DNA from 3 places in the Microbacterium murale genome. Region 2 is predicted to be linked to each of the others. Evidence: predicted binding sites of a transcription regulator. Region 2 holds the regulator's gene; each other region holds the start of a gene.
The links. The regulator HrcA, encoded in region 2, represses chaperone genes, less so after heat shock. The targets are predictions, from matches to a motif close to TTNGCACTCGNNNNNNNCGAGTGCNAA.

Region 1 (9,540 bases), 3.5 Mb from region 2:
CCGGCGTTGAGCGCGATCTGCTTGAGCGGAGCCGAGATGGCGACGCGAACGATGTTCGCACCGGTCGCCTCGTCACCCGACAGCGTCAGCGCGTCGAGCGCCTTCGTGCCGGCCTGGATGAGTGCGACGCCACCGCCGGGGACGATGCCCTCTTCGACGGCTGCCTTCGCGTTGCGAACGGCGTCCTCGATGCGGTGCTTGCGCTCCTTGAGCTCGACCTCGGTCGCTGCTCCGGCCTTGATGACCGCAACGCCACCGGCGAGCTTGGCGAGACGCTCCTGGAGCTTCTCGCGGTCGTAGTCGCTGTCCGTGTTCTCGATCTCGCGGCGGATCTGGGTAACGCGACCCTCGATCTGCTCGGTCTCGCCAGCACCCTCGACGATGGTGGTCTCGTCCTTGGTGATGATGACCTTGCGTGCACGGCCCAGAAGGTCGAGCGTCGTGTTCTCGAGCTTGAGACCGACCTCTTCAGTGATGACCTGACCACCGGTGAGGATCGCGATGTCCTGCAGCTGAGCCTTGCGACGGTCGCCGAAGCCGGGAGCCTTGACGGCAGCCGACTTGAAGATGCCGCGGATCTTGTTGAGCACGAGAGTCGCGAGAGCCTCGCCCTCGACGTCCTCGGCGATGATGACGAGTTCCTTGCCGTCCTGGATCACCTTGTCGACGACCGGGAGAAGATCCTTGATGTTCGAGATCTTCGAGTTCGCGATGAGGATGTAGGGCTCCTCGAACACGGCCTCCTGGCGGTCTGCATCCGTCACGAAGTACGGGTTCAGGTAGCCCTTGTCGAAGCGCATGCCCTCGGTGAGCTCGAGCTCGGTGCCGAAGGTCTGCGACTCCTCGACGGTGACGACGCCTTCCTTGCCGACCTTGTCGATAGCTTCGGCGATGAGCTCGCCGATCTCGGCGTCAGCGGCGGAGATGGATGCCGTGGCGGCGATCTGCTCCTTCGAGTCGATCTCCTTGGCGCTGGCCAGCAGCTCCGCGGTGATCGCCGCAACGGCCTTCTCGATGCCGCGCTTGAGCGAGATCGGGTCGGCGCCGGCTGCGACGTTGCGCAGGCCTTCGCGGACGAGCGCCTGAGCGAGGACGGTCGCGGTGGTGGTTCCGTCACCTGCGACGTCGTCGGTCTTCTTGGCGACCTCCTTGACGAGCTCCGCGCCGATCTTCTCGTACGGGTCGTCCAGCTCGATCTCCTTGGCGATCGAGACGCCGTCGTTCGTGATCGTGGGGGCGCCCCACTTCTTCTCGAGCACGACGTTGCGACCGCGCGGGCCGAGGGTCACCTTGACTGCGTCGGCGAGGATGTTCAGGCCACGCTCGAGGCCGCGGCGGGCCTCTTCATCGAAAGCGATGATCTTTGCCATGAGTTTTGTCGTCCCTCCTGGACGTAGACGTTCTGATTAGCACTCAGGGTATGCGAGTGCTAACGCCCATTCTGGCACTCGACCCCATCGAGTGCAAGCCGCGGGCGACGTCTATTCGGCAGGAGTCTCTGCGGGATCGGGCGCCGCAGTCGAACGATCGGTACCGATGACGACCACGAGCTGCTTCTGCTCGGGATCGTTCGGGTCCGCGTAGAAATCGTCCTGCACGATCTCCGCTCCGCCGATCACGTCCGCGAGACCGATCGCGGCCAGCTCATCGGCTTCGGAGACGTAGTACACCGTCGTGTCGGCGAAGTCCTGCGAGCCGGCAGCACCGTAGCTCACCGATTCCGCAGCCCAGCCGCTGTTGATGATCGTGTCGCGCAGGTCGACATCCAGGCCTTCTTCGCCGGTGGCGTTCAGCACGAGCACCGAGTACGTCGGGTCGATGACGCCGGTGACCTCGGGCGTCGGAGCGATGGACGGCTCGGCCGACGGGAACAGATTGATGCGTCCCATCAGCACGAGGGCGACGAAGATCCCGACGACGATGAGGACGAGCGCAGCGACGAACGACCACAGCAGCACGACCCAGCCGTTCATCCCCGGGGCTTCGGCGCGATGCGCTCCCACTCGTCCGGAGGCATGGGCAACATCATCGAATCGATCTCTCACGGACTTGGACACCCGTCGATGCTATCTGCCCCTCGCCGAGAATCCACTCACAGCAGGTGCGCTCCGGTGCGTCAGCCGGCGAATCCGCGCATCCGCGACGCCCGCTGATCGGCCCTGCTCTCGCGAAGACGGCGCAGACGGCGGATCAGAAGCGGGTCGTGCTCGAGCGCCTGCTCGGTGTCGATGAGTCGGCCGAGCAGCTGGTAGTAGCGGGCGGGGCTCATTCCGAGGGTGCTGCGGATCGCTTCTTCCTTCGACCCGCCGTGCCGCGGCCAGCGCGCCTCGAGCGCGAGGATCGCGCGGTCGCGATCGGTGAGGTCTCCGAGCATGCATCCAGGCTAAGGGCGAAGATCGCTCGCACCCGCGCGCCACTCCCACCAGCGCCCCAATGGATCGGCAGCCGCGTGCACGATGCCGTCGAGCGCGACGACGAAACCCGGCCACGTGTCGGCATCCACCGGCGGACGCCACGCGTGGTGCAGTGACGGGGAATCGATCGTGATCCACCGGGCAGGCATGTCCTGCACCTGAGCGATGAGCGCCTGGCGCGCTGCCCACGGAATGTGCGCGAGCACTCCCGGTGTCGTGATCACGAGAGTCGCGTCGTGCGGCGCTGACGCTGCGAGCTCCTCGAGCTGCACGCCGGCATCGCCCCTCACGAGCTCGGGCGGGTCTGCGGCGGCGATGTCGAGAGCGGCTGTGATGCGTTCAGCCCGCCCCGCCTCCCCCGGCCAGACCAGACCCTGCAGCCACGCACGATCGCGTGGCTCGCGCGCATCGATCGGATCGAGGTCGATGCCCGCGCGCCACACGACCTGCGGGATCCGAACCGACGGCATGTCGCCGCGCACCTCGCTCGTCAGTACGACGCCGGAGACACCATCGACCGGGTCGAGCGTCGTGCGCAGGTCGCCATGCGCGTCGACGAAACGGTACGAGTACCGGTCGGGGTACAGGCAGAGACCGGCGGATGCTCCGATCTCCAGCAGCGCGATGGGACCGTCGATCTCGGAGAGCACCGGCAGCAGCGGCGCGAGCCGCAGCGGTTCATTGGTCTGCACTCGGCGAACTGCGCACTCTGCGACGATCTCATCCGCGTGTGCGAGCAGGAAGGCCCGCCACTGATCGAAACCTGCGAGAGGTGCGCCCAGCATCCGCGTCACCGCGAAGACGAGCGGGGGCTGCCGATGCGTCGCAGGGATGCGCGCCAGCACTGCTTGCACGGCCGTGTCGCGCTCGACACCGATCGCCCACTCCTCGTAGATAGCCGAGCGTCCCGGCGCCTCTTCTCTACCGAATCGTCCGTAGCGTTCGCGTACAGAATCCGTCATCTCTTCATTCTCGCGCGCGGCATTGCCTCACTGCGACGCCACGACGCCGTGGGAGGGGCAGAATGGAAGGGACTCAGGAGGCCTCATGGACTACAGCGTGAAGAAGACCGAAGACGAGTGGCGCGCGGAACTCGGCGATGAGCAGTACGCAGTGCTGCGCCAGGCGGCCACGGAGCGTGCCTGGACCGGTGAACTGCTCGACGAGACACGAGCCGGTCTCTACACCTGCGGCGCGTGCGGCGTGGAGCTGTTCAAGAGCGGCACCAAGTTCGACTCCGGATGCGGGTGGCCGAGCTTCTACGAGTCGATCCGGCCCGAGGCGGTGCAGCTCATCGAGGACAACACCCTGGGTATGTCGCGCACAGAGGTCCGCTGCGCGAACTGCGGCTCGCACCTCGGCCATGTGTTCCCCGACGGGTTCGGCACTCCGACCGGCGACCGCTACTGCATGAACTCCCTGGCGCTGAACTTCACTCCCGGCGACGCCGAGGCGTGAGCGCTCTCGATGCCGTGCGGGCGCGGCATTCCTGGTCGAAGGTCACCGAGGCGGCGCCTACTCGTGAAGAGCTGCTGACGCTGGTCGCCGCCGCTGGTCGCGTCGCCGATCACTCTTCGCTGCGGCCGTGGCGTCTGATCGAATTGCGGGGCGATGATCGACTGGCCCTCGGGAAGGCGATCGCCAAAGCCCAGGGCGACAAAGAGCCTTCGTCCAAGCCGATGCGCGCGCCTCTGCTGATCGCGGTGGTCGCGAGTTTCCGGAAAAGCGACAAGGTGCCCCGGTGGGAGCAGGAGGCTGTCGCCTCCGGCGTCGCGCACACACTGAGCCTGCTGCTCGACGAGGCCGGCTGGGGTGTCCTCTGGCGCACCGGCGAGTACACACGGTCGAAATCAGTCGCAAAGGCACACGGGCTGAAGAAGGACGAGGAGTTGCTCGGCTGGCTCTACGTCGGAGGCAAACCGGCCGGCAAGAAGCCAGGACGCCGCAGGAGCGTCGATGCCCGCGCGCAGCTGACGAAGATGCCTGCGAAGGCGAAGAAGAAGAAGACCAAGTAGTCAGCGCCGCCGTCGGCGCCAAGGCAGCGCCACGGCGACGGATGCCACGGCGACGGAGATCATCACGATGAGCTGCCAATGCGCGGGACCGGATGCCGGCGGCCAGAGCAGGTCGATCACCACTGAGGTCGTCAACTGCCCGAGCACGGAGCCGAGTCCGAGCAGCAGGACCCCGGTGTGCGCGACGATCGCCGCTCCCAGCAGGATGTAGGCGAAGCCGAGCAGGCCACCGAGATACAGCCACGGTTCGACGGGCAGAGCCTCGGGCAGGCCTCGCACCGCGACGCTGACGGATGCCGCGACGACGAGCACCGCTGTCCCGGTGATGAAGCTCATGAGCGTCGCGGTCATGGGAGAGCTCACACGCTGGGCGAGGCGGCCGTTCGCAGCGGTCTGCCAGGCGATGCCGACGCCTGCTGCGAACGGCAGCAGCAGCAACCACAGCGGCGTGCTCGCGATCACATCTCCACTGAGCGAGACGCCGACGGCGGCGAGCGCGAACACGCCGCCGAGTACGCGCCCAGGCGTCACGGCGACGACGCCGGCCGGCCCGAAACCGATCCGGTCCAGAACGAGTCCGTGCACCGTCTGTCCTGCGACGACGCCGACAGTGAACAGCGAGACGCCGAGCACGCCGGCGGTCACACCCTGCGTCGACACGGTGAGTGCACCGCAGGCGCCGCCCAGCAGCATCCAGTTCGGGATCGTGCGCGCACGGATGCCGCGCCAGAGGCGACCGGCACCGGCACGCGCCGACGGCAGGGCGAGCGTGACGATGATGAGGATCACGAGACCGACGCCGAACGACACGAGTCCTGCCACTATGCCGTCGTCGATGCTTACGCCGAGCACTCCGTTGATGCGCGCCTGGATCGCGGTCATGGCACCGATCGCGACAGCGCCGCCCAGTGCCACGGGCGCGGGAATACTTCGGGTCGCGGTCACTCGAGCACACTACCCGAGCAGACGGGCGCACTCGAAGTCGCCGGTCGGGACTATTCTTGCGGCATGTGCGCGAGCTACGGATTGGATCCCCGCTTCACCGATGACGAGCTGCTTGCCGAGGCCGACGCCGAGGTCATCGAAGGACTCCGCATCTGGGCGGAGCAGAACGCGGGCGAGACCCTGCGCCCCACCGGAAAGAACCTGCGGAACCTGAATCCGCTGCTCCTGGCGCACGACGAGAAGATGGCCCTCGAGCCGTCGTGGTGGGGTTACCTCGTGAACGGCGAGCCGGCGAAGTTCCCGTCGATCAACACTCGCTCCGAACGCCTGCAGGAGCGTCCGGCCGGCCTGAAGACTCGCGCGATCGTGCCGTCGACCGGATGGTTCGAGATGCAGAAGCCTGCCCGCGTGTGGCATGAGTTCGCCCTCGAGAACCAGGCGCTGTTCGGAATGGCCGCCGTCACGCAGAGAGGCCGCACTCCGGAGGGGGAATGGATCACGTGCTATTCGGTCGTGATGGCTCCGGCTGCGGATCATCTCAAAGAGTTCCATGACCGGATGCCAGTACTCATCCCTCCCCACCTGACGCACGAGTGGCTTACCGCTCCTCCGAGCAGAGATCTGATGGACGAGGCGATTCTCGCCTCCGGCGAGCTCGCCGAGCGCATCACCGTCTCGGCACGCCCCTAGGCCCGCGCCGTGCCCAACCTGGTTCTCGTCGGCCTCATCGCGATCCTGCTGTGGGCGCTGGTGTCCCACCGCTTCGAGCGGTGGGGAGTCGCAGGGCCGATAGGCCTGTTGCTGCTCGGGGCAGTGACGGTCGTCTGGGACGTCGACGCTTTCAGCACCGCGATCGACTCCCCGATCTCCGAGAAGATCGTCGAGGTCATCCTCGCGATTCTGCTCTTCGCCGATGCCACCGAGGTCAAGGGCGGCATCTTCGGTCGCGAAGGCAAGGTGATCGCGCGCCTCGTCCTCATCGCGCTCCCGCTGTCGATCGTGCTCACCGTCTTGGCGGGCGTACTGCTGATCCCTGACGCGAGCGTGCTCGTGCTTCTCGTCGTCGCATGTGTCATCCTGCCGATCGATTTCGCACCGGCCGCATCGCTTCTTCGCAATCGGCGTGTTCCCGCGCGATTGCGTCAGATCCTGAATGTGGAGAGCGGATACAACGACGGTCTGGTCTCTCCGGTGTTCGGCATGTCACTGGCGCTGGCAGTCATCTGGTCGACGATCGTGAACACACCGGCATCCGATCTCACTGAAGACAAGCTCGATGGCCCGATGGCCCAGTTCTTCGCCGCGTTCGTCAATGCGGTGCCGGCGACCGTGATCGCAGTGGTGATCGGCATCGTCCTGGGTGCAGGGATCGGGCATCTCGTGCGCATCGTTCGTGCGCGTTCGATCGCCGATGCCCTCGGGGCCCGTTACGTGATGCTGATCCTGCCCCTCATCGCCTATGGTGTCGCGAGTATCCCGGTGTTCAGCGCGAACGGTTTCGTCGCGGCGTTCGTCGCCGGAATCGGGTACAGGCTGACGCGCACGAGGGGTCATCGATCCGACGGCATCGACCACAGTGAACTGCTTCTCGTGGAGGAGGTGGGGGTGCTCGCCGCGAACTTCATATGGTTCGTGCTCGGCGGAGCGATGCTCGTCGTGGTCACCTCGGGAATCGACTGGTGGATGCTGCTGCTCGCCGTGCTGGCGCTGACTCTGCTGCGCATCGTCCCGGTGTACCTGTCGCTCGTGCGCAGCTCGGTGGGCAGAGGTGATCGCCTCCTCATCGGCGCGCTCGGCCCCCGCGGCACCGCGTCGATCGTCTTCGGGCTGCTCGCCTACAACGCTCTCCCCGAGGATGACGGCGTCATAGTGCTGACCATCATGGTCGCCACTGTCGTCGGCAGCATCCTGTTGCACGGCTTGGCCGCGCCGTTGCTCCTGAACCGGCGACGGCTCGAGGAAGAGACCGCCTGACGCTGCTGCGCGTCATTCAGCTCCAGGGATCAACCGAGTTCGCAGCGCATCGCGCACCGCCTCGTCGACGCCCGCCTTCTCCAGATAGGCCAGGGCGCCTCCGTGCTCACGATCGAGCCATTCGAAGGCGCTGCTCAACGCCTCGACCGGGGATCCGGCCAGCACCTCGACGAGCGCGTCCGTGACCGGAACGCGGAAGCGCCGCATCTTGCGCAGCATCCGCTCTGTCCACTCCCCCGACAGGTTCGCCGCCGTGGCCGAGTAGTCGGCCAGGATGATGTCCCGGTCGATGTCGAGCGCCGTGAGTATGAGCGCGACGACCAGGCCCGTGCGGTCCTTGCCCGCGGTGCAGTGCACGACGACGGCTCCGTCCGCCGACGCGACTGTGCGGATGACGCGTCCGAGGTCGCGCTGATGACGGGTCAGTACCGTCTCGTAGACGTCCTGCAGCGTGAGAGTGCTGGGGTCGAACGTGCGCGGGGCACCATCGATCGGCACGGACAACCGCGACGCGCCGGTTCCCCGAAGTCGATCGCGTCCCCCGATGCGTCGATCGAAAGCCGAGCGCAGGTCTATCACCTGGCGAATGCCGAGCTGCTCCAGCCTTCCGCGCCCCTCACGGGTGAGCCGGTGCAGCGCATCCGAGCGGTACAGCACGCCGGGCGCCAACACGCCAGGAGCCACCTCGCGGAAATTGTGCGTGCCCGGTACGTCGAGGCGGGTGACGGGGTCGTCCATGTGGTCATGCTATCCACGGCGGCACCGGTGTCGGCTATCGTGAGGCATCACCCACGGAGGAGTTTGCATGGGATCTGAAGTGAGCGGCGCCCGTCCTCGCGCTCTGCGCGACGGAACGGCAGAACCGCGCTTCGCCGCACGTTATGCGACGATCGACGAAGTCGCGGAGCTGCTCGGTGTGACGCCGGTATCGCTTCGCCAGACGATGCGCCGCCGCGACTCCGGTGAGGCATCGGCTGCGAGCGACGCGTTCATCGACCCGATCGGAAACGTCTCCGGCTACCTGTGGGATCGAGACGACCTCACTCCAGAGGCGATCGAGGCGTGGCACAACCGTCCGCGTCGCGGACGCAAGCCGAACAGCGCGCAGTAGCGGCCGACGCCGCCGAGCGCCATCCAGTGCGTTCCGTCGTCACCAGGCGTATGCCTCCGGCGCCTGTCCGCCCGGACCGGGGAAGAGCTCGTCGAGTGCGCGGAGGTCTTCTGCGCTGAGCGTGATCTCCAACGCCGACACCGCAGACTCGAGCTGCGCGACCGTTCGCGGCCCGATGATCGGACCGGTGACAGCGGGCTGGTGCAGCAACCAGGCGAGGCCCAGCGCCGACGGAGTCCATCCGCGCTCCTGAGCGAAGAGCTCGTATGCGTCGACCTGCTCGCCGTGCTCGGCACGCATGGCGGCTGCCCGCCCCGTGTTCGACCGCGCGTTGGCATCCGAAGACCCGCCGCTGAGCAGCCCGCCCGACAGCGGCGACCACGGCAGGATGCCGAGACCGTAGTTCTGGGCGGCGGGGATGACTTCGAGCTCGATCGACCGCTGCGCCAGGTTGTACAGCGACTGCTCGCTCACCAGGCCGAGGAAATGGCGCTGCTGGGCGATCTCGTTCGCCTGAGCGATGTTCCACGCCGCGAAGTTCGAGCTGCCTGTGTAGACGACCTCGCCCTGAGCGACCAGCACCTCCATGGCCTGCCACATCTCCTGCCAGGAGATGTGGCGGTCGATGTGGTGGAACTGGTAGAGGTCGATCCGGTCTGTCTGCAGCCGGCGCAGCGATGCGGCTGCCTCTCGGCGGACCTGCCATGCCGACGCGCCGCGCGCATTGACGACATCGCCGTCGACAGTGGGGGCGACCATCGGTGAATGCACTTTCGTCGCGAGCACGATGTCGTCGCGCACGCCGGGACGAGCCGCGAACCACCGGCCGATGATCTCCTCGGTTGCGCCACGACCGGCCGAGCCCCCGTAGGCGTTCGCCGTGTCGAAGAAGTTCACACCCAGCTCGATCGCGCGATCCATGATCGCGAACGAATCCTCTTCCGAGGTGCGGTCGCCGAAGTTCATGGTGCCCAAGACGATTCGTGAAACAGATGTGCCCGTACGACCGAGGTGTGTGTAGTCCATGCCAAACATCCTCACACAGATGAAGGCGGAACTGAATCGTTTTAAGCGTCCGACG
Region 2 (9,540 bases):
ACGCCGCGGTGGCGACGACGCCGTTGATGTCGCTCTTCGTGATGGTCTCGATGAAGTACTTGCCCATGCCGTTCCACGCGAAGATCGTCTCGGTGAGCACCGCGCCGGTGAAGACGGCGGGGATGCTGAATGCGACCTGCGTGGCCACGGGGATGAGGGATGTGCGCAGCGCATGCTTGCGGATCGCCTGCTGCTTGGTCAGCCCCTTGGCCCGCGCGGTGCGCACGTAGTCGGCGTTGATGTTGTCGAGCAGCAGTGAGCGCTGCAGGAAGTGCGTGCCGGCGTAGCCGACGATAACGAGTCCGATGGTCGGCAGGGCGAGATGCTGCAGCGCGTCTATCAGGACGGGGAAGAATCCTTCCACGCCCTTGCTGGAGGAACCGGTCACGTAGAAGACGCGAACGCCGAGCCAGTCGTTCAGCGCGATCGCGAGGAGCACGAGACCGAGGGCCGCCACGATGACGTTGATGTTCATCGTGATGATCGAGGTCGCCTGACCGATGCGGTCCGCGAGCTTGTACTGCCGCGATGCGGTGTAGACGCCGAGCGCGATGCCGAGGACGGTCATGATGATCGTGGCGCCGAGCACGAGCTCCGCGCTGACCCACATCCGGTAGGCGACCTGTTCGTTCACAGAGCCGCCGGTCGGGCTCACTCCCCAGTCCCAGCGCAGGACGATGCCGGTGATCCAGTTCCACCACCGCTCGAGGATCGGCACGGTGTCGCTGAGATTGCGCGGCTCGAGGAGGTTGTTGATCTGCTCTTCACTGAGCGGGGGCCTGCGACCGACGAAGTTGTTCCGCGGGTTGAGGAATCCCCAAGCCAGGAAGTACGTGATGTTGGTCGCGACCACGATCATCAACAGCCAGCCGAGGGTACGGCGGAGGAGATACTTGATCAAGGTTTTGTCTTTCTCTTTTACAGACGCGCTCGGGATCACCGACGCAACGCTGAATCGGGAGGATCGCTCGTGGCACTCAGTCTCACAGATCTGAACCAAGGCAACCTCGGGAGACTATCACTCGTCAAGCCGAATCGGGGATTAGGGCCTCCTGAACGTAGAATCGTCGAGACATGTCCCCACGCGCTCTCACTCCGCTCTCGCCTGCCGCGACGCCGCCTTCGCAGATCCGCAACTTCTGCATCATCGCCCACATCGATCACGGCAAGTCGACCCTTGCCGACCGCATGCTCCAGATCACCGGTGTGGTCTCCGATCGAGACATGCGCGCGCAGTATCTGGACCGCATGGACATCGAGCGCGAGCGTGGGATCACGATCAAGAGCCAGGCGGTGCGGATGCCGTGGCAGGACGAGTCCCAGACGTTCGCGCTGAACATGATCGACACTCCGGGGCACGTCGACTTCACTTACGAGGTGTCTCGCTCGCTGGCCGCGTGCGAGGGCGCCATCCTGCTCGTGGATGCGGCACAGGGAATCGAGGCGCAGACGCTGGCGAACCTGTACTTGGCGCTGGAGAACGACCTGCACATCATCCCGGTGCTGAACAAGATCGATCTGCCTGCTGCTGACCCTGACAAGTTCGCCAAGGAGCTCGCAGACCTCATCGGCGGCCAGCCGGAAGACGTGCTGCGCGTCTCGGGCAAGACCGGCGTGGGTGTCGAAGAGCTGCTCGACCGGATCGTACGAGACATCCCGGCTCCGAAGGGGGACGCGGATGCTCCGGCGAGAGCCATGATCTTCGACTCCGTCTATGACGCGTACCGCGGAGTCGTGACCTACGTGCGCATGATCGACGGCAGCCTGTCTCCCCGTGAGCGCATCCAGATGATGTCGACGCACGCGAACCACGAGCTCTTGGAGATCGGTGTCTCGAGCCCGGAGCCCGTCCCATCCGGCGGCCTGGGCGTCGGTGAGGTGGGCTACCTCATCACCGGCGTGAAGGACGTGCGCCAGTCGAAGGTCGGCGACACCGTCACGACCAGCCGTGGAGGGGCCACGCAGGCGCTGCCCGGTTACACCGACCCGAAGCCGATGGTGTACTCGGGGCTGTACCCGATCGACGGCAGCGACTATTCGGAACTGCGTGAAGCACTCGACAAGCTGAAGCTCTCCGACGCATCCCTCGTGTACGAGCCCGAGACGTCGGTGGCGCTCGGCTTCGGCTTCCGATGCGGGTTCCTCGGACTCCTTCATCTGGAGATCATCACGGAACGGTTGACGCGCGAGTTCGATCTCGACCTCATCACCACCGCGCCCAGTGTGATCTATGAGGTCACGACCGACACCGGCGAGAAGGTCATCGTCACGAACCCGAGTGAGTACCCGGATGGGCGTGTCGCCTCTGTCGCGGAGCCGATGGTGAAAGCCGCGATCCTCTTGCCGAAGGACTACGTCGGCACAGTCATGGAGCTGTGCCAGTCGCGCCGCGGCGCGCTGCTGGGTATGGAGTACTTCTCCGAGGAGCGCGTCGAGCTGCGCTACAACATGCCGCTCGGCGAGATCGTCTTCGACTTCTTCGATCACCTGAAGTCGAAGACCCAGGGGTACGCCAGCCTCGACTACGAGCCCTCCGGCCAGCAGGACGCTGATCTCGTCAAGGTCGATGTGCTGCTGCAAGGTGACAAGGTCGACGCGTTCAGCGCGATCGTGCACCGCGACAAGGCGTACGCCTACGGCACGCTGATGGCCGAGCGGCTGCGCAAGCTCATCCCTCGCCAGAACTTCGAGGTGCCGATCCAGGCTGCGATCGGCGCTCGAATCATCGCCCGTGAGACCATCCGAGCCCTGCGCAAGGATGTGCTCGCAAAGTGCTACGGCGGTGACATCAGCCGCAAGCGCAAGCTCCTCGAGAAGCAGAAAGAGGGCAAGAAGCGCATGAAGATGGTCGGACGCGTCGAGGTGCCTCAGGAGGCGTTCATCGCTGCGCTCTCCGGCGACGTCGACGGGAAAGATAAGAAGTAGCGATTCGTCTCCCGCGGCGCGGGGGGTGTCCGTTCAGGTAACCCGAAGTAGGCTGGAACTCATGCGGCGCGGGACTTTCCGAGACGATACGGTGGACTATGCCGCCGTCGGGGCGACTCATGCCCCTGACCTGATGCAGTACCCGCCGGAGCGCAGCGTTCCGGCCGAGGACTCCTGGCGAATCGGCAGTGGCGAGGAGCGATTCCGCACTGCCGGTGACGCTCTGCTGTCGTGGACCGCACAGAGAGCGGCCGGACTCAGCATCGAAGATGTGCGCCCAGCCGCCGGACCAGCCTATTCCGGCGTCAGCTTCGACGCCGAAGGCAATCCGATCGCGCCGAGCTCGCGTGAGGTCGAGCAGCGCTTCGACGCCGAGGGCGTGCCTTTCGTGGGGCCGGGCATGACCTTGCGCCTGCACGGCCGTGTTGCGGGAATGCGTGCTGATGCCGAGCTCCGCGTCATCTCCGTGACTGAGGAGTCCCGCCGGATCGGCTTCGTGCTCGGTACGGTCGGCGGCTCTGTCGTGAGCGGTGAAGAGCTGTTCGAGATCGAGTGGCGCGAGGACAACGACGAGGTGTGGTTCACGGTGCGGGCGTTCGACGCGCCGAACGCCTTGGCATATCGAATGGTTCGCGGGCTCGTGAAGCGCCGCCGCAAGGAACTCTTCGCGCGCTACCTCCGTGCGATCTCGCCGCTCTACGCGACGCCGCTGTGATGGCGGGGTTCTGATGGCGGGGCCTCTGCCGCTCGGTGACCCGGCGCCTTCGGATGGTCGTCTGCCCGTCGATCTGCCGCTCGACGGGAGCACGCCGTTCTCGGCGTATCTGCACATCCCGTTCTGCCGGGTGCGCTGCGGATACTGCGACTTCAACACGTACACATCCAGTGAACTCCGCGGTGCGAAGCAGGAGGACTACGCCGAGACACTCGCGTCGGAGATCGCACTCGCTCGCGACGTTTTGTCGGATGCCGGCGCGCTGCGCCCGATGGACACGGTGTTCTTCGGCGGAGGAACGCCGACGCTGCTTCCGGCGGGAGACCTGGCCAGGATGCTGGAGCGTGCGATCGACGCGTTCGGCATAGTGGACGGCGCTGAGATCACCGTCGAAGCGAATCCTGACACGGTGACGCCCGCGGTCGCACGGACGCTCGCGGACGCCGGCGTCACGAGGCTGTCCGTCGGGATGCAGTCCGCCGTCCCGCATGTACTCGCGGCTCTCGACCGCACGCATCACCCGGACAACGTGCGCACCGCGGTCGACGCGGCGAAGGACGCCGGGCTCGCCGTCAGCGTCGACTTGATCTACGGTGCACCGGGGGAGTCTCTCACCGACTGGGAGGCGTCGTTGGACGCCGCGCTCGCTCTGGATTCCGACCACGTGTCGGCTTACGCGCTGATCATCGAGGACGGGACGAAGCTCGCACGTCAGATCCGTCGCGGCGAGGTTCCGACCCCCGACGATGATCTGCAGGCCGAGATGTACGAGCTCGCCGACGGGCGCCTCGCCGCTGCAGGGTTCGACTGGTACGAACTGAGCAATTGGGCACGCAGTGATGAACAGCGCTCGCGCCACAACCTCGCCTACTGGCGCGGGAGCGACTGGTGGGGCTTCGGCCCGGGAGCGCACAGTCACGTCGCCGGTCTTCGTTGGTGGAACGTGAAGCACCCTGCCGCGTATGCGCAGCGGCTCGCGGCATCCGAATCACCGGCCGCGGGAACGGAGCGACCAGATGCGAAGGCGCACCTTCTCGAGCGTGTGCTGCTGGAGAGCAGACTGGCAGAAGGACTCGCGATCGCGGATATCCCCGAGCAGAATCGGGATCGGGTGGCCGGCCTCATCGCGGACGGCTTGATCGACGGGGCCACCGCACTGCGCGGACGGGTACGCCTCACGCTGCGCGGACGACTGCTGGCCGATGCCGTCGTGCGAGAGCTGACCGACTAGGGAAGCAGGTCCATCCCCGCAGTACGGCGTTGGGGGACAGTGGTGCTCATGGAGTCGTACACGCGTGTCAGTCGCTTCTCACCGTAAGCGGGCCAGCCGGGGGCGCCGGTCTTGATGAACGCCACCCAGGCGCCGTTCATCTCTGCGGCGAGGCCGGCTGGCGCATCAGAGCCGGCAAGACGGAGCGATTCCGCGTCGTCGAGGAGATCGAAGACGAACCCGAGTTCCAGCGCATGGGCGGCCCTGAGGTCGCGCACCGGGCTCTGCCACGCGAATTCGTACACGAACGTCGATGTGCGTCCAGAGCGTGCCGCAGCGATCCGGCTGGCGGGCGCTCGGAGCATGAAGTCCGTCGCCAGCTGTCCGAAGATCTCACCGGTCGTCGCCTGAGGCCACTCGGATCGGTAGGCCCGCTGAGCGCGACCGGAGATCCTCAGCGCGAGGCGTGCAGCGAACAGTTTGAATCGACCGATGCTTGTGAGCGCCTCCGGCGTGAACCACAGCCGGTACTCGTCGGTGTTCGTGCCGATGAGGATCGGCGTGTCGATCTCGGGCAGAACCTCGTGAGGGGAACGGGGGAGGCTCTCCGCATCGATGGCGAGCTGGAATCCGGGGGCTCCACCGAGAGGCGTCGAGCCCGTGGACTGGGCGCGACGGGCGTCGAGAAGCTGCTCCGGTGTGAGCGACGCGAATGCGTCTCGATCGGCGCGGACGCCGAGGCGTTCGGCGAGCTGCGTGCTCACCCGGCCTGCCTTGTCGGAGGGCTGGGCCACCAGCGGCCCGGACTGGATGATGGCCTGAGCGATGAGTGCACGCGAATCGTCTCTTGCGAGGAGCCCCGAGACGATGGCCCCGCCGGCGGACTCACCCATCACGGTGATGCGATCGGGATCCCCGCCGAAGACGGCGATCTCGCGGTGCACCCATTCGAGTCCGGCAGCGGCGTCGCGCAGCCCCAGATTGCGTGGCGCGCCTTCGAGCACGGAGAAGCCCTCCGAGCCGAGGCGGTAGTTGATCGATGCGAACACGATCCCGGCCCGGGCGAAGTTCGTACCGTCGTACCCGCCGAGGGCTGCTGTGCCCCGCTCCAGAGCTCCGCCGTGGATCCAGAGCACCACCGGAGCATTCGTCGCGTCCGCAGGTGCCCACACGTTCACTGTGAGGATGTCGTCGCCTTCGATCTTCACCGTTGAGAGCAGTTCCCCGATCGCTCCCAGATAGGGAAGCTGAGGCGCCGTCGCACCGAAAACGGTGGCTTCCCGCACCCCTTCCCACGGCGCGACCGGCTGCGGGGAGCGGAACCGGTTCTCGCCGAACGGCGCTGCGGCGTAGGGGACGCCGAGGAAGCGCCGGATGCCGTTCTCCTGGGAACCCTCGAGCGTGCCGGTGGAAACGGTGACCTGCGATGCGACGCTCATGACTCTCATCGTATTGTGCGGGGTAGAATTGGCACTCTGAGTATTCGAGTGCCAGGCGGGAGGGTGTGACATGGTCAGTGAACGCGGTCTGCAGGTTCTCAGAGCCATCGTGCAGGACTACGTCGAGTCGCACGAGCCCGTCGGCAGCAAATCGATCGTCGATCGGCACTCCTTCGGCGTATCGGCGGCGACGATTCGCAACGACATGGCGCAGCTCGAGGATGAGGAGCTGATCACCGCTCCGCATACGTCATCGGGCCGTGTTCCGACGGACAAGGGTTATCGAGTCTTCGTCAACCATCTCGCACAGCTGCGACCGCTTTCTACGGGTCAGCGCAGTGCCATCGAGTCGTTCCTGACGGCTCCGGCCGACCTCGATGATCTGATGGCGCGCACGGTGCGCGTGCTCACGCAGCTCACCGGTCAGGTCGCGCTCGCGCAGTATCCGTCGTTCGCTCGAGCGCACCTGACGCATATCGAAGTGGTCGCACTCGCCCCGAGCCGTCTGCTCGTGGTGCTGGTGACGGACGCCGGTGGTGTGTCGCAGCGCATCGCGGGGCTGCCGATCGATCTTGACGACGAGGACGTCGCGGTGCTGCGCGCCCGCCTGTCGGCGCTGCTCACCGGGCAATCGGTGCGTGAAGCATCCGATCGCGTGCAGCTGCTCGTCGATGCGCAGGATGGCAACCGCACGGATGCGGCCATGCGCGCTCTCGGCGCCATCATCGGTGAGGAACTCGCCGAATTCCGTCAGGAGCGATTGGTGATGGCGGGGGCGGCGACGCTGGCTCGTCGCGAACAGGACTTCCGAGGCAGCATCCATCCACTGCTCGCGGCCATCGAAGAGCAGGTGACACTGCTGCGCCTCATGAGCGAGATGGTCACAGATGAGCATGGGCTGGCGGCGAGCATCGGCACCGAGAACGAGGCGTTCGGTCTACCTGAGGCCTCGATCGTCGCGAGCAACTACGTGACCCAGGGCGGCACCGCGCGCGTCGGAGTCATGGGCCCGACGCGGATGGACTATCCGAGCAATCTTGCGGCGGCGCGGGCTGTGGCTCGTTACCTGTCGCGCATGCTCGATGAAGATGAAACGAGCCGCTGAGGCGGATCGTTCCCACGGCTTGCACATGCAGAAAGGTGATTGTGGCGGACCACTATGAGGTTCTCGGGGTGTCGCGTGACGCGACGACGGACGAGATCAAGAAGGCGTATCGGAAGCTCGCTCGGCAGCTGCACCCGGATGTGAATCCGGGCGATGACGCGGCCGAACGATTCAAGAGCGTGACGCACGCGTACGACGTGCTCAGTGACGACGATTCGCGTCGTCGGTATGACATGGGCGGTGGTGACGGCGCAGGCGGCGGCGACTTCGGTGGGTTCGGGGGCTTCGGCGACATCTTCGAGACCTTCTTCGGGGCGGCGCAGGGCGGCGGTCGTGGCGGCCGTCCGCGCTCACGTCGCGAGCGAGGCCAGGACGCGCTGGTGCGTGTGACGCTCGATCTCGGCGACGTCGTCTTCGGCGCGCACCGTGACATCGAGGTCGACACAGCGGTGCTCTGCGAGACCTGCCAGGGCTCGTGCACACAGGCGGGCACGTCGCCGGTGACCTGCGACATCTGCGGTGGGACCGGACATGTGCAGCGCCAGGTGCGCAGTCTGCTCGGCAACGTCGTCACGTCGCAGCCGTGCGGCAGCTGCGAGGGCTACGGCACCACGATCCCGCACCCGTGCGGCACATGCGGCGGTCAGGGCCGGGTGCGTTCTCGTCGCACCGTCTCGCTCGACATCCCGTCCGGCGTGGAGACGGGCCTGCGCCTGCAGCTGCCCGGCTCCGGCGAGGTCGGCAAGGCGGGCGGCCCGAACGGAGATCTGTACGTCGAGGTGTCCGTGTCTCCGCACGCGTCGTTCAGCCGCGACGGCGACGACCTGCTCGCGACACTCGAAGTCTCGATGTCGGACGCGATTCTCGGCACCGAGACCGCTATCGAAGGTCTCGACGGCACCGTCGATCTGGAGATCCGTCCAGGGGTGCAATCGGGTGATGTCCTCACGATCAAGGGCCGCGGCATCACGCCGCTGCGGGGCACTCAGCGCGGCGACCTCCGGGTGGGTGTGCAGGTGGTGACGCCGACGAAACTCGATTCGGCGCAGCGCGCGTTGATCGAGGACTTCGCGAAGAAGCAGAAGGCTGCGGGACCGCAGCTCGCACAGTTCCAGCAGGGGCTGTTCTCGAAGCTGCGGGACAAGTTCCGCCACTGATCTGGAGGCACTGCATGGCCTTGCACTTCCTTGTGGAGAGCTCCGGCACAGCGGCGATCGGCGATATCGTGTCATTGACCGGTGCCGAGGCGAAGCACGCGGCAGTCGTGCGTCGGCTGCGAGTCGGCGAAACCGTGACGATCGGCGACGGCGCCGGCACGTGGTTGGAAGGCGCGGTGACGGATGTCTCGGCGACCCGCGTCGACGTCCAGGTCACGAGCCGTTTCGATGCCGAGGCGCCGTCCACGCGCCTGGTGCTCGTGCAGGCTCTCGCCAAGGGCGATCGCGACGAGCTCGCGGTGCAGGCCGCATGCGAACTCGGCGTCGACGAGGTGGTGCCATGGCAGGCTTCACGGAGCATCTCTCGCTGGGAGGGTCCGAAGGCGGTCAAGGGTCGTGAGCGGTGGGGCGCGATCGTACGGGAGGCTTCGAAGCAGGCGCATCGTGCGTGGGTGCCCGAGGTATCGACGCCGCTGACGACGGGGCAGCTCATCGCACGAGCAGACGGACAGCGGATGCTGGTGCTCGACCCGACTGCGACCGCACGGCTGTCGGACGTGGAAGCCGACGGACGGGATCTGCTCCTCGTCGTCGGCCCGGAGGGCGGCATCACACCTGAGGAGCTCACGAAGTTCGAGGCGGCGGGCGCCGAACGCGTGCGTCTCGGCGAGACCGTGCTCCGCACATCGACGGCGGGCCCGGCGGCAATCGCCGTACTGTCCGCCGCGCTCGGTCGCTGGTAGTTCTCTCGTCCACGCGCTCGGACACCGCGGCGTCCAGCCCTCAGGTGCTCGCCGTGCGAGCGGCCTCGCCCCGTAGACTGGGAAACATGACGGAACCCTCGATCTTCACCCGAATCCTCAACGGTGACGTTCCCGGTGAGATCATCGCGTCCACGGGAAATCTGTTCGCGATTCGCGACATCGCACCGCAGGCCCCTGTGCATCTGCTCGTGATCCCCAAGACCGAGCAGTACCGCGACGTCACCG
Region 3 (9,540 bases), 1.2 Mb from region 2:
CACATCCGCCGCCTCACCGGGGTCGATGTCATCGCGGTCGTCAAGGCCAACGCATACGGTCACGGCGCGGCATCCGCCGCCGTGGCAGCACTGTCGGGCGGGGCCACCCGTCTCGGCGTCGCCGAGATCGCTGAGGCCGTCGACCTGCGCAGGCAGGGCATCAACGCCCCGATCGTCGCCTGGCTGCACGAGCCCGGCCAGCGATTCGAGCAGGCCGCGGCCGACCGCATCGAGGTGGGCATCTCGTCGTTCGACCAGCTCGAAGCGGCCGGAGCCGCAGCAGGCAGCAGCGGCCCCGTCGGAGTGCACCTGAAGCTCGAGACCGGGCTCTCGCGCAACGGCGTCGCACCCGGCGACTGGGGGCGTGTCTTCGCCGAAGCCGCGCGGCTCGAGAGAATCGGGCGTCTCCGCATCATCGGCCTGTTCAGTCACCTCTCCAACGCGTCGCGCGCCGATGATCTCGAAGCCCTCGCGAAGTTCGAAGAGGGGACTGCGGCCGCAGCATCCGCCGGCATCCGGCCCGAGATCCGGCACATCGCCGCGACGGCCGCCGCGATCGACCACCCGGAGACTCGAATGGATGCCGTGCGCATCGGGATCGGCATCTACGGGCTCTCGCCGTTCGATGACCGCTCGTCCGCCGACCTCGGGCTGCGCCCGGCGATGACCCTCCGCGCAGCCGTCGCCGCTGTGCGTCGAGTGCCGGCCGGCGCGGGAGTCTCATACGGCTACGACCACCGTGCCGACCATGACACGACGCTCGCTCTGATCCCGCTCGGTTATGCGGACGGCATCCCGCGTCAGGCATCCGGTCGCGGACCGGTCATGATCAACGGCCGCAGGTTCACAGTCGCCGGACGCGTCGCGATGGACCAGTTCGTCGTCGATGTCGGCGACGCCCATGTGGCGGTGGGCGACGAGGCCGTGGTGTTCGGCGATCCGACGCTGGGCGCGCCCTCGGCGACGGAGTGGGCGAACGCCGCGAGAACCATCAACTATGAGATCGTCACCCGCATCGGCAACCGCGTGCCCCGGCGGGGCGCATGATCGATCCCGCTTTTCTCGGGCGTCGTGAGATCGCCACATCGGATGCCATGGAGCACCTCGGGCTCGTGATCGGCGAACAGCTGGAACCGGGCGATCTACTCGTGCTGACGGGTCCGCTCGGTGCGGGGAAGACGACGTTCACCCGCGGCCTCGCGTCGGGGCTGGGCGTGCGCGGTCCGGTGCAGAGCCCGACGTTCGTGATCGCGCGCACGCATCCGTCGCTCGTCGGCCGTGCGCCGCTCGTGCACGTCGACGCGTACCGGCTGGGATCTGCCGCCGAACTCGACGATCTCGACATCGACTTCGCCCGGTCGGTCGTGGTGATCGAGTGGGGGCGGGAGATGGCCCCGTCGATCGCGGATGCCTGGTGGGACATCGAACTCGAACGGCCCGTGGGCGCAGCGGGTGACGAAGTGGCGGACGAGGACCTGGATGCTGACGCCCCCCGCGTCTTGACGATCGAGCGCGTCGCGCGCTGAGACGCGGCCCCCTGCGGTGCAGGACGGACCTGAGCGATCAGGGCGCGCGGCCGACTACCCTGGAGAGGTGATTCTCGCTGTCGACACCTCCCTGGGCACGGCCGTCGCGATCGTCGACGCCGTCGGTCGTCGCCGTGCCGACGCGTCCAGTCCTGACGCGCTCGGACATGCCGAGGTCATCGGCGGTCTGCTGCAGCGGGCTCTGGCCGAAGCGGGCGATGAGATCACGCATGTCGTCGCCGGGATGGGCCCCGGCCCATTCACCGGCCTGCGGATCGGCATCGCCACCGCGCGCGCGTTCGCGCTCGGTCGCAGCATCCCGGTGATCGCCGTGCCCAGCCACTTCGGCGCAGCCCTCGGCATCATCGAGGAGGATCCCGACATCGGCACCTTCGCGGTCGTCACGGATGCTCGTCGTCGCGAGGTCGCGATCAGTGTGTTCCACGGGCTCGATGCCGACGGCATCCCGCACCTCAGATCCGACACCGTACTTGTGCCGCGCAGCGGAGCCGAGGCGTATCTCGACGGCCTTCACGCGCGCGAAGTCACGATCCTCGATGCCGCGGCCCTGGGCAGAGTAGGCATCCGTGCCGCGAACGCCGGACGAGAGCTCGCCGGCGCCGAACCTCTCTACCTGCGCCAGCCCGACGTCACGGTTCCAGGCGCGCCGAAGCGGGTGGGCGTGTGACCATACGCATCGCGACTCCCGCCGACCTCGACGCGATCATGATGATCGAGAACGCCTCGTTCCCGACCGACGCGTGGAGCGCCGAGTCGATGGCGGCGGAACTCGCGACGGAGTACAGCCACTACCTCGTCGACGAGGACGCCGGCGAGATCATCGGATACGCCGGGCTCCGTTCGATCCGTGGAAACGCGGATGCTGACATTCAGACCATCGCGCTCGTCGAAACCCGCCGAGGCGAGGGGCGCGGACGCGCGATGCTGCGGACACTGCTCGCCGAAGCATCCGCTCGCGGTGCTCGCGAGGTCTTCCTCGAGGTGCGCGCCGACAACCCCGGTGCGGAGGGGCTCTACATCTCCGAGGGATTCGAGGAACTCGCCCGCCGGCCGAGGTACTACCAACCGGATGACGTCGACGCGATAGTGATGAAGCTCGACCTGCGGCGGTGGGCGGATGCCGCCACTCCGGATGCCGCCACTCCGGATTCCGCCACGAAGGAAGCCACAGCATGAGCGAACCGCTGGTCCTCGGCATCGAGACGAGCTGCGACGAGACCGGTATCGGCATCGTCCGCGGCCGCACACTGCTGTCGAACACGATCGCCTCCAGCATGGACGAGCACGCCCGCTACGGAGGCGTCATCCCCGAGGTCGCCGCCCGTGCGCACCTCGAAGCACTGCAGCCGTCGATCGAGGCGGCGCTCGCCGAGGCGCAGGTGCAGCTGGACGACCTCGACGCCATCGCCGTGACCAGCGGCCCCGGCCTCGCCGGTGCGCTCATGGTCGGCGTCGGTGCGGCCAAAGGGCTGGCGGTCTCGCTCGGCAAGCCGCTGTACGCAGTGAACCACCTTGTCGGGCACATCGCCGCCGACATCGTCACACCGGACTCCGACCCGCTCGAGTACCCGACGATCGCGCTGCTCGTCTCCGGTGGACACACCTCTCTGCTGCACGTGCGTGATCTCACCACCGACGTCGAGTTGCTCGGCGAGACCATGGATGACGCGGCGGGGGAGGCCTTCGACAAGGTCGCCCGTCTGCTCTCGCTGCCGTATCCGGGCGGTCCGGAGATCGACCGCGCGGCCGCCGACGGCGACCCGAAGGCGATCCGCTTCCCGCGCGGACTCTCGAAGGCGCCCGACATGGAGAAGCACCGCTACGACTTCTCGTTCTCCGGCCTCAAGACGGCCGTCGCCCGCTGGGTCGAACGGTGCGAAGCCTCGGGTGAGCAGGTGCCGGTGGCGGATGTCGCGGCGAGCTTCCGCGAAGCCGTGGTCGATGTTCTCGTCACCAAGGCGCTTGCCGCCTGCGCAGACCTCGGGGTGCCCCGCCTGCTGCTCGGCGGCGGCGTGATCGCCAACAAGCGGCTGCGTGACGTCGCGATCGAGCGGGCTGCGGCCGCCGGTGTGACCGTGCGGATCCCGCCGCTGTCGCTGTGCACCGACAACGGGGCGATGATCGCCGCGCTCGCCGCCGAGCTGATCAGCTCGGGTCGCCGGCCGTCGACCCTCGCGTTCGGCGCCGACTCGACGCTGCCCGTCACCGAGATCCAGATCGCCGAGTCGCCGATGGAGGATGCCGCATGACCGATCAGCGCGGCATGAGCGAACCCGGCGCACCGGGTGATCCCGGTCGCGCGAGCAACGCGGACGAGCGGCCGAAACTGGAGAAGCCGTCGGCCGAGGTCGAACGACCGGCGGGTGCGACGCGGCTGCCCGGCGCTCCCCGTGACAGCTACACGAAGATGCCCACCGGCCCGGTCGGCGTCGAACCGGTCGTCGCCAGCGGTCCTGCCGACACCGCCGGGATGCCGGCCGTGCAGTGGGCGCCCGACGACGGCACCGTAGCCGAGGACAACACCCGCCTCGCCCCGTGGGCCCTGCTGGCCGCGATCGTCGCCCTGTGCGCATCGTTCTTCGTCGGCTGGGGGATTCCGCTCGCGATCGTCGCGGTGGTCGCCGCGATCATGTCGCTGCGACGCCCGGTCGAGAGCCGCGGGATCGCCCTCTGGGCGCTGATCCTCGGCCTTGCCGCGACGATCTATAGCCTGGGCTGGCTCATCTGGGCGGGTATGCAGTTCGAGAATCTGGGGTAGCGGATGCTGTCGCTGCTGATGCGTTCGCGAGACGAGTGACAGGATCGAACGGATGCTGAACGAATCTGAATCCGCAGAGCTGCGGATGCTGCAGGCCAAGGCGTACGGGCGCGGTGGTGGACTGTCCGCCGCGGAGGTCGAACGCCTTCAAGAGCTGGAGCCGGCACGCGGCGCGCCGCAATCGTGGAACTCGCGACGACCCCGGTTGCCGAGGCCGCGAAAGGCCAGGGCACCGACCTGGGCGGATCGTCACCGGATGCGGTGGCCGAGATGGGTGCAGCGGGCGAGAATGCGGCGTCCGACGCCGAGGCGTCGGAGTCTGAAACGCCGCCCTCGACGGGTTCATCCGGCCGGTCCGAGGCTGTTGTCCGCCGCCGATGGCCCGTCTTGGCTGCGGCATCCGCTGCGATCCTCGCGATCGGACTCGGCATCGGCTGGGGGGTCTGGGGCTGGGATGCGGAAGCGTACGCGCTCGCCACCGCTCACGCAGACCAACGCGCGGAACTCGAAGCGGACGATGTCTACGACTCTGGGACGGTCATCCCGGTGGCAGAGCAGTACGGTGTCGTCATCTGGCGTGCGGAGCGCTCGGACGGTGACGAGGTGTGCGTGATCGTCACCGGCACGGAGCGGGCGCAGAACGGCTGCATACCGTCCAAGGAGCTGGAGAATTCAGTGTGGCCGAACGCGACCGCGACCATTCCGGAAGGAGAGGACAAGGCGGGTCAGCAGCTCGTCGCCGGACTCATCCCCACGCTGACCGGCGAACTGGTGCCGTTCATCCAGGTCTGGGACCAGGGGCCCTCCGGTTGGGAATCGCAGTACAGCGACGGGGAGCTCGCGCAGCTGCGCGAACTCGAAGCCGCCGGTTACGTGGGCAGCGCGCTCAGCATCATCGGATACGACGGCGAGCATGTGGTCTGGGGCAATTGGGAACAGGGCGGCCTCTGCGTCATCGCACCCGCTGACGGCGGCGTCATCGAGGCGTGCTCCGAGGATGCTGAGGCCGAGCTCACGATCGTCGCAGTCGTGGACGGCGTCCCAACAGAATACGTCGTGCGGCAGACCGAGATGCGCGGCCCCCAGCTCACGATCATCCGGCACGCGGATGCTACGGATGTCAGAGTCGACCCCGAGACCGACGATCCGATCGAGTTCACGTTCGACGACCTGGTCGGCGGCGAGACCGGCGAGACCGGTACGACCGACGAGACCGGCGGCTGAGTCACACCCGATCGGCGAGGATCGCCATCCGCCGGTCCCCGACGCGCGTGAGGATCAGCGTCGCGGTCTGCGAGCCCTTCAGGCTCAGCTTCTTGCGGAACGCCGCCGGATCGATGTCCATGCCGCGCTTCTTGATCTCGATCGTGCCGATGTCGTTGGCTCGAAGCACCTGGCTGATCGCCTTGGGATTCGCGGCCATCACCTCGCGCACCCTGAACGACTGCACGAACGGGGTCGTCAACGCGGCATCGCCGGTGAGATAGGCGATCTTCCTGTCCAGCATCCCCGCGTCGATGCTCCGTGCGACGTCGCCGATCAGTCGTGCGCGGATGACGGCGCCATCGGGCTCGTGCAGGAAGGCGCCGAGCTCGCGGACGTCGGCATCCTCGGCATCCGCCCCCGCCGTGAGCTCGTGAGATTCTTCGCCGCGGATCACGAGCGCCGCACGCCGCACGCCCTCGCGCGCGAGCACTCCAGACCACAGCACGAGTTCGACGACGCTGCCGTCCGCACTGACCCACTGCGCTTCCGCGTCCGCGGGGAGCGACTCACGGTCGTGACCCGGCCCGAGTTTGATGCCGGTCGGGATCCGGGCAGCGAGTTCGAAAGCCCAATCGAGCGAGGGGGAGTAATCGGATGCTGCGACTCGCCGCGTCTCGTTATGACCCGTCGTACGGCGCGCAGGGTCGAGCCAGATCGCCGTACGCTTCGATCGCAGATGTGCAGCATCTTCGGAGGAATCAGCCGAATTCGTGCGCGGGTCGTGCACATCTGCGAAGTTCGCGCTCACGAAGTTCTCGGCCGTGCCGTGCTGCACGGTGGCATCCGCACCGAACGGGGCCAGGTTGTATGCGGCGATCGCGGCGGTGACCTCATCGGCATCCACGGCCACGACGTTGAGGCCGGCGCCTGCGAATGCGAGGGCGTCGCCGCCGATGCCGCAGCCCAGATCCGTCACCCGCTCGATGCCTGCCCGTCGCATGCGTCCCGCGTGGCGTGCCGCGACGCCGAGGCGCGTGGCCTGCTCGACACCGGCCCTGGTGAACAGCATCCGCTCGGCGAAGCCGCCGAACTTCGACGCGGCCTTCGTGCGGAGGTGCGCCTGGCCGACCACAGCAGAGACGAGATCGGGGGAGTGGCCGGCTGCGCGCAGCCTCGACACGGCGCTGGCGACTTCTGCCGCGGACGCGATCGTGCCCACCTCGTCGAGCAGCCGAAGGCCCTCGGGGGTGAGCAGCGCGGTCAGCTCGGACATCTCCACCGGTTCAGCCTACGCGGCCCGAACTGGCACTCGCATTGCATGAGTGCCAGCCGACGCCCTACACTTGTGATTAGCACTCTCGGGTTGAGAGTGCGAACAAGTCTTTCGTGTCAGCGTCAAGAAAGAAGAGGTAGACCGTGTCGGTTTCCATCAAGCCGCTCGAGGACCGCATCGTCATCCAGCAGGTCGAGGCAGAGCAGACCACCGCTAGTGGACTGGTCATCCCGGACACTGCCAAGGAGAAGCCCCAGGAGGGCGAGGTCGTGGCCGTCGGCCCCGGCCGCATCGACGACAACGGCAACCGCGTTCCGCTCGACGTCTCCGTCGGCGACCGCGTCCTGTACAGCAAGTACGGCGGCACCGAGATCAAGTTCGGCGCCGATGAGTACCTGGTGCTCTCGGCTCGCGACGTCCTCGCCGTCGTCGTTCGCTGAGCAACTCGACAACAGCGTAGAAGGCCCGGATGCTACGGCATCCGGGCCTTTTCGCATCCCTGCCGCGCAACGCCGGACACCCACCGCTCGTTTCCTGCCAACATCCGTCCCTCGGCGCTCGGCGTCTGCAGCCGGCAATAGTGTTGTTCAGTGATACCAGAGCGCAGCAACCAGCCCGCAGGAGTCGCCTACTCGGTCGGTGCCTATCTGCTCTGGGGGTTCCTGCCGCTGTACTTCCTGCTGCTGGTGCCGACCGGCCCGTGGGAGGTCGTGGCGGCGCGGGTCGTCTTCTCGCTCGTCTTCTGCCTGCTGCTGCTCACCGTCGCGCGCGGGTGGCGCCGGATCATGGTGATCATCCGGCAGCCGCGACTGCTCGGGTGGACGGCGCTCGCCGGGCTGCTGATCTACATCAATTGGCAGGTGTTCCTGATCGGAACACTCAGCGGCCACGTCGTCGAGACGGCGCTGGGCTACTTCATCAACCCCATCACCACGGTGCTGCTCGGCGTCTTCGTGCTGCGCGAGCGCATCCGCCGGTTGCAATGGGTGGCGATCGGCATCGCGCTCATCGCCGTCGTCGTCATCGTCGTGGCATACCGTTCGTTCCCCTGGATCGCGCTGTCGCTGACCGCATCCTTCGGCACGTACGGATTGATCAAGAAGAAGATCGGGCCATCGGTGGATGCCGTGAGCGGGCTCACCCTCGAATCGTTCTGGCTGATGCCCATCGCCATCGTGCAGCTCATCATCGTCGCGCAGACCACGGGCATCACCTTCGGAACGGTGAGCACGTGGCACACGGTGCTCATGCTGTTCGCCGGCGTCGCAACGGCCGTGCCTCTGCTGCTGTTCGCCGCCGGCGCCCGTCGCATCAATCTCACGGTCATCGGCATGATCCAATTCATCACGCCGATCATGCAGTTCCTCACCGGCGTGCTGCTGCTTCACGAGCCGATGCCGCCCGAGCGATGGATCGGGTTCATCATCGTATGGATCGCGGTAGCAGTGTTCGTGATCGACCTGGTGCGTGCGGGGCGGCGCGGGCGGCGCACACGCGTGGCTCCGGTCGTGTGAACGGCGCGCGACCCCAGTCGTGGCGGGGGCGCTGCGAACCGTCATCAATGCGAAACAAGATCGTTAGCGCACCGAGACCCGGCAAAAGCGCGCTCACCATAAGGTGGGATCATCCGGGCATGTATCGCCATGCCTGTCGTCGCAAAGGAGCATTATGAACCGCACGCAGACGCGTACGAAGTGGCTTGCCGGCATCGCGCTGGTAGGTGCCTCGGCGCTTGTGATCACGGGCTGCAGCACGCCCGCCCCCGAGTCGACTGAGGGCACCGGGGGCTCCGACCGCCCGGCCGACGTCGACCTGACGCTTCAGCTGGGCTCGCTGCTTCCCTCCACCGGATCACTGTCCTTCCTCGGCGCCCCGATGGAGGCCGGTGTGCAGCTCGCCGTCTCCGAGATCAACGAGGCAGACGCCGGTATCCAGGTAGAGCTCACGTCCGAAGACGAGGGCGACCTCGACAACAAGGCGTACGAGACCTCGATCACGAACCTGCAGAGCGCCGGCGTCACCGCGATGGTGGGAGCGGCATCCTCGAGCGTGACGAAGCTGATCCTCGACGGCAACGCCGGATCAGGCATCCTCACCGTCTCGCCGTCGAACACATCGGCAGACTTCACGGGAATCAACCCGCTGTACTTCCGCACGGCTCCCAGTGACAACCTGCAGGGCGAGGTCCTCGGCAACGAGATCGCCGAGGACGGGCACAAGACCCTCGGGATCATCTACCAGAACGACCCGTACGGCACAGGTCTGTTCGAGGCCATCAAGGCCACGTTCGAGGGTACCGGTGGCGAGGTCGTCGCCGAGGCGTCGTACAACCAGGGTGACGGACAGTTCAACGCCCAGGTGCAGACGATCGCCGCCGCGAACCCGGATGCTGTCGCCATCGTGTCGTACGACCAGTTCGCGACGATCGCACCGCTGCTCGGCAACGCCGGCGTCGACACCGGGGCGCTGTACCTCGTCGACGGAAACCTGAAGGACTGGCCTGACCTCGGAGTGAGCCTTGAAGGTTCGAAGGGCACTCGTGCCGGCGCTGAGCTGCCGGACGACTTCATCGACCAGCTGAACGAGGTCTGGACCGCTGAGGGCAACGAGCCGATCGATGCTTTGACCTACTCCGCCGAGGCCTACGACGCCACGATCCTCATCGCCCTCGCGGCGCTGCAGGCCGTGTCCGTCGAGGGTGAGGACATCGCAGGCTCCATGCAGCAGGTCTCCGGCGGTTCGGGCGAGGGTGAGAA

Region 1: the regulator HrcA is predicted to act here: its motif matches at 1,407-1,433, upstream of groL (chaperonin GroEL).
Region 3: the regulator HrcA is predicted to act here: its motif matches at 6,814-6,840, upstream of groES (co-chaperone GroES).

The regions. Positions count from the first base shown of each region.
Region 1 is NZ_JAUSXK010000001.1:519,688-529,227, forward strand. It holds gene groL (chaperonin GroEL) at 1-1,370, opposite strand, end outside; gene QFZ46_RS02620 (LytR C-terminal domain-containing protein) at 1,482-2,057, opposite strand; gene QFZ46_RS02625 (DUF3263 domain-containing protein) at 2,117-2,374, opposite strand; gene QFZ46_RS02630 (DUF2332 domain-containing protein) at 2,384-3,376, opposite strand; gene msrB (peptide-methionine (R)-S-oxide reductase MsrB) at 3,462-3,872, shown strand; gene QFZ46_RS02640 (nitroreductase family protein) at 3,869-4,429, shown strand; gene QFZ46_RS02645 (DMT family transporter) at 4,430-5,344, opposite strand; gene QFZ46_RS02650 (SOS response-associated peptidase family protein) at 5,438-6,064, shown strand; gene QFZ46_RS02655 (cation:proton antiporter domain-containing protein) at 6,074-7,348, shown strand; gene QFZ46_RS02660 (tyrosine-protein phosphatase) at 7,361-8,086, opposite strand; gene QFZ46_RS02665 (hypothetical protein) at 8,154-8,459, shown strand; gene QFZ46_RS02670 (aldo/keto reductase) at 8,499-9,485, opposite strand.
Region 2 is NZ_JAUSXK010000001.1:4,069,405-4,078,944, reverse strand. It holds gene QFZ46_RS19830 (ABC transporter permease) at 1-901, opposite strand, end outside; gene lepA (translation elongation factor 4) at 1,075-2,925, shown strand; gene QFZ46_RS19820 (DUF1990 family protein) at 2,987-3,640, shown strand; gene hemW (radical SAM family heme chaperone HemW) at 3,654-4,871, shown strand; gene QFZ46_RS19810 (carboxylesterase/lipase family protein) at 4,868-6,289, opposite strand; gene hrcA (heat-inducible transcriptional repressor HrcA) at 6,360-7,394, shown strand; gene dnaJ (molecular chaperone DnaJ) at 7,436-8,551, shown strand; gene QFZ46_RS19795 (16S rRNA (uracil(1498)-N(3))-methyltransferase) at 8,566-9,294, shown strand; gene QFZ46_RS19790 (HIT domain-containing protein) at 9,381-9,540, shown strand, end outside.
Region 3 is NZ_JAUSXK010000001.1:2,896,520-2,906,059, forward strand. It holds gene alr (alanine racemase) at 1-1,047, shown strand, start outside; gene tsaE (tRNA (adenosine(37)-N6)-threonylcarbamoyltransferase complex ATPase subunit type 1 TsaE) at 1,044-1,526, shown strand; gene tsaB (tRNA (adenosine(37)-N6)-threonylcarbamoyltransferase complex dimerization subunit type 1 TsaB) at 1,594-2,214, shown strand; gene rimI (ribosomal protein S18-alanine N-acetyltransferase) at 2,211-2,723, shown strand; gene tsaD (tRNA (adenosine(37)-N6)-threonylcarbamoyltransferase complex transferase subunit TsaD) at 2,720-3,796, shown strand; gene QFZ46_RS14090 (hypothetical protein) at 3,793-4,305, shown strand; gene QFZ46_RS14095 (hypothetical protein) at 4,489-5,529, shown strand; gene QFZ46_RS14100 (THUMP-like domain-containing protein) at 5,531-6,790, opposite strand; gene groES (co-chaperone GroES) at 6,928-7,224, shown strand; gene rarD (EamA family transporter RarD) at 7,375-8,298, shown strand; gene QFZ46_RS14115 (ABC transporter substrate-binding protein) at 8,453-9,540, shown strand, end outside.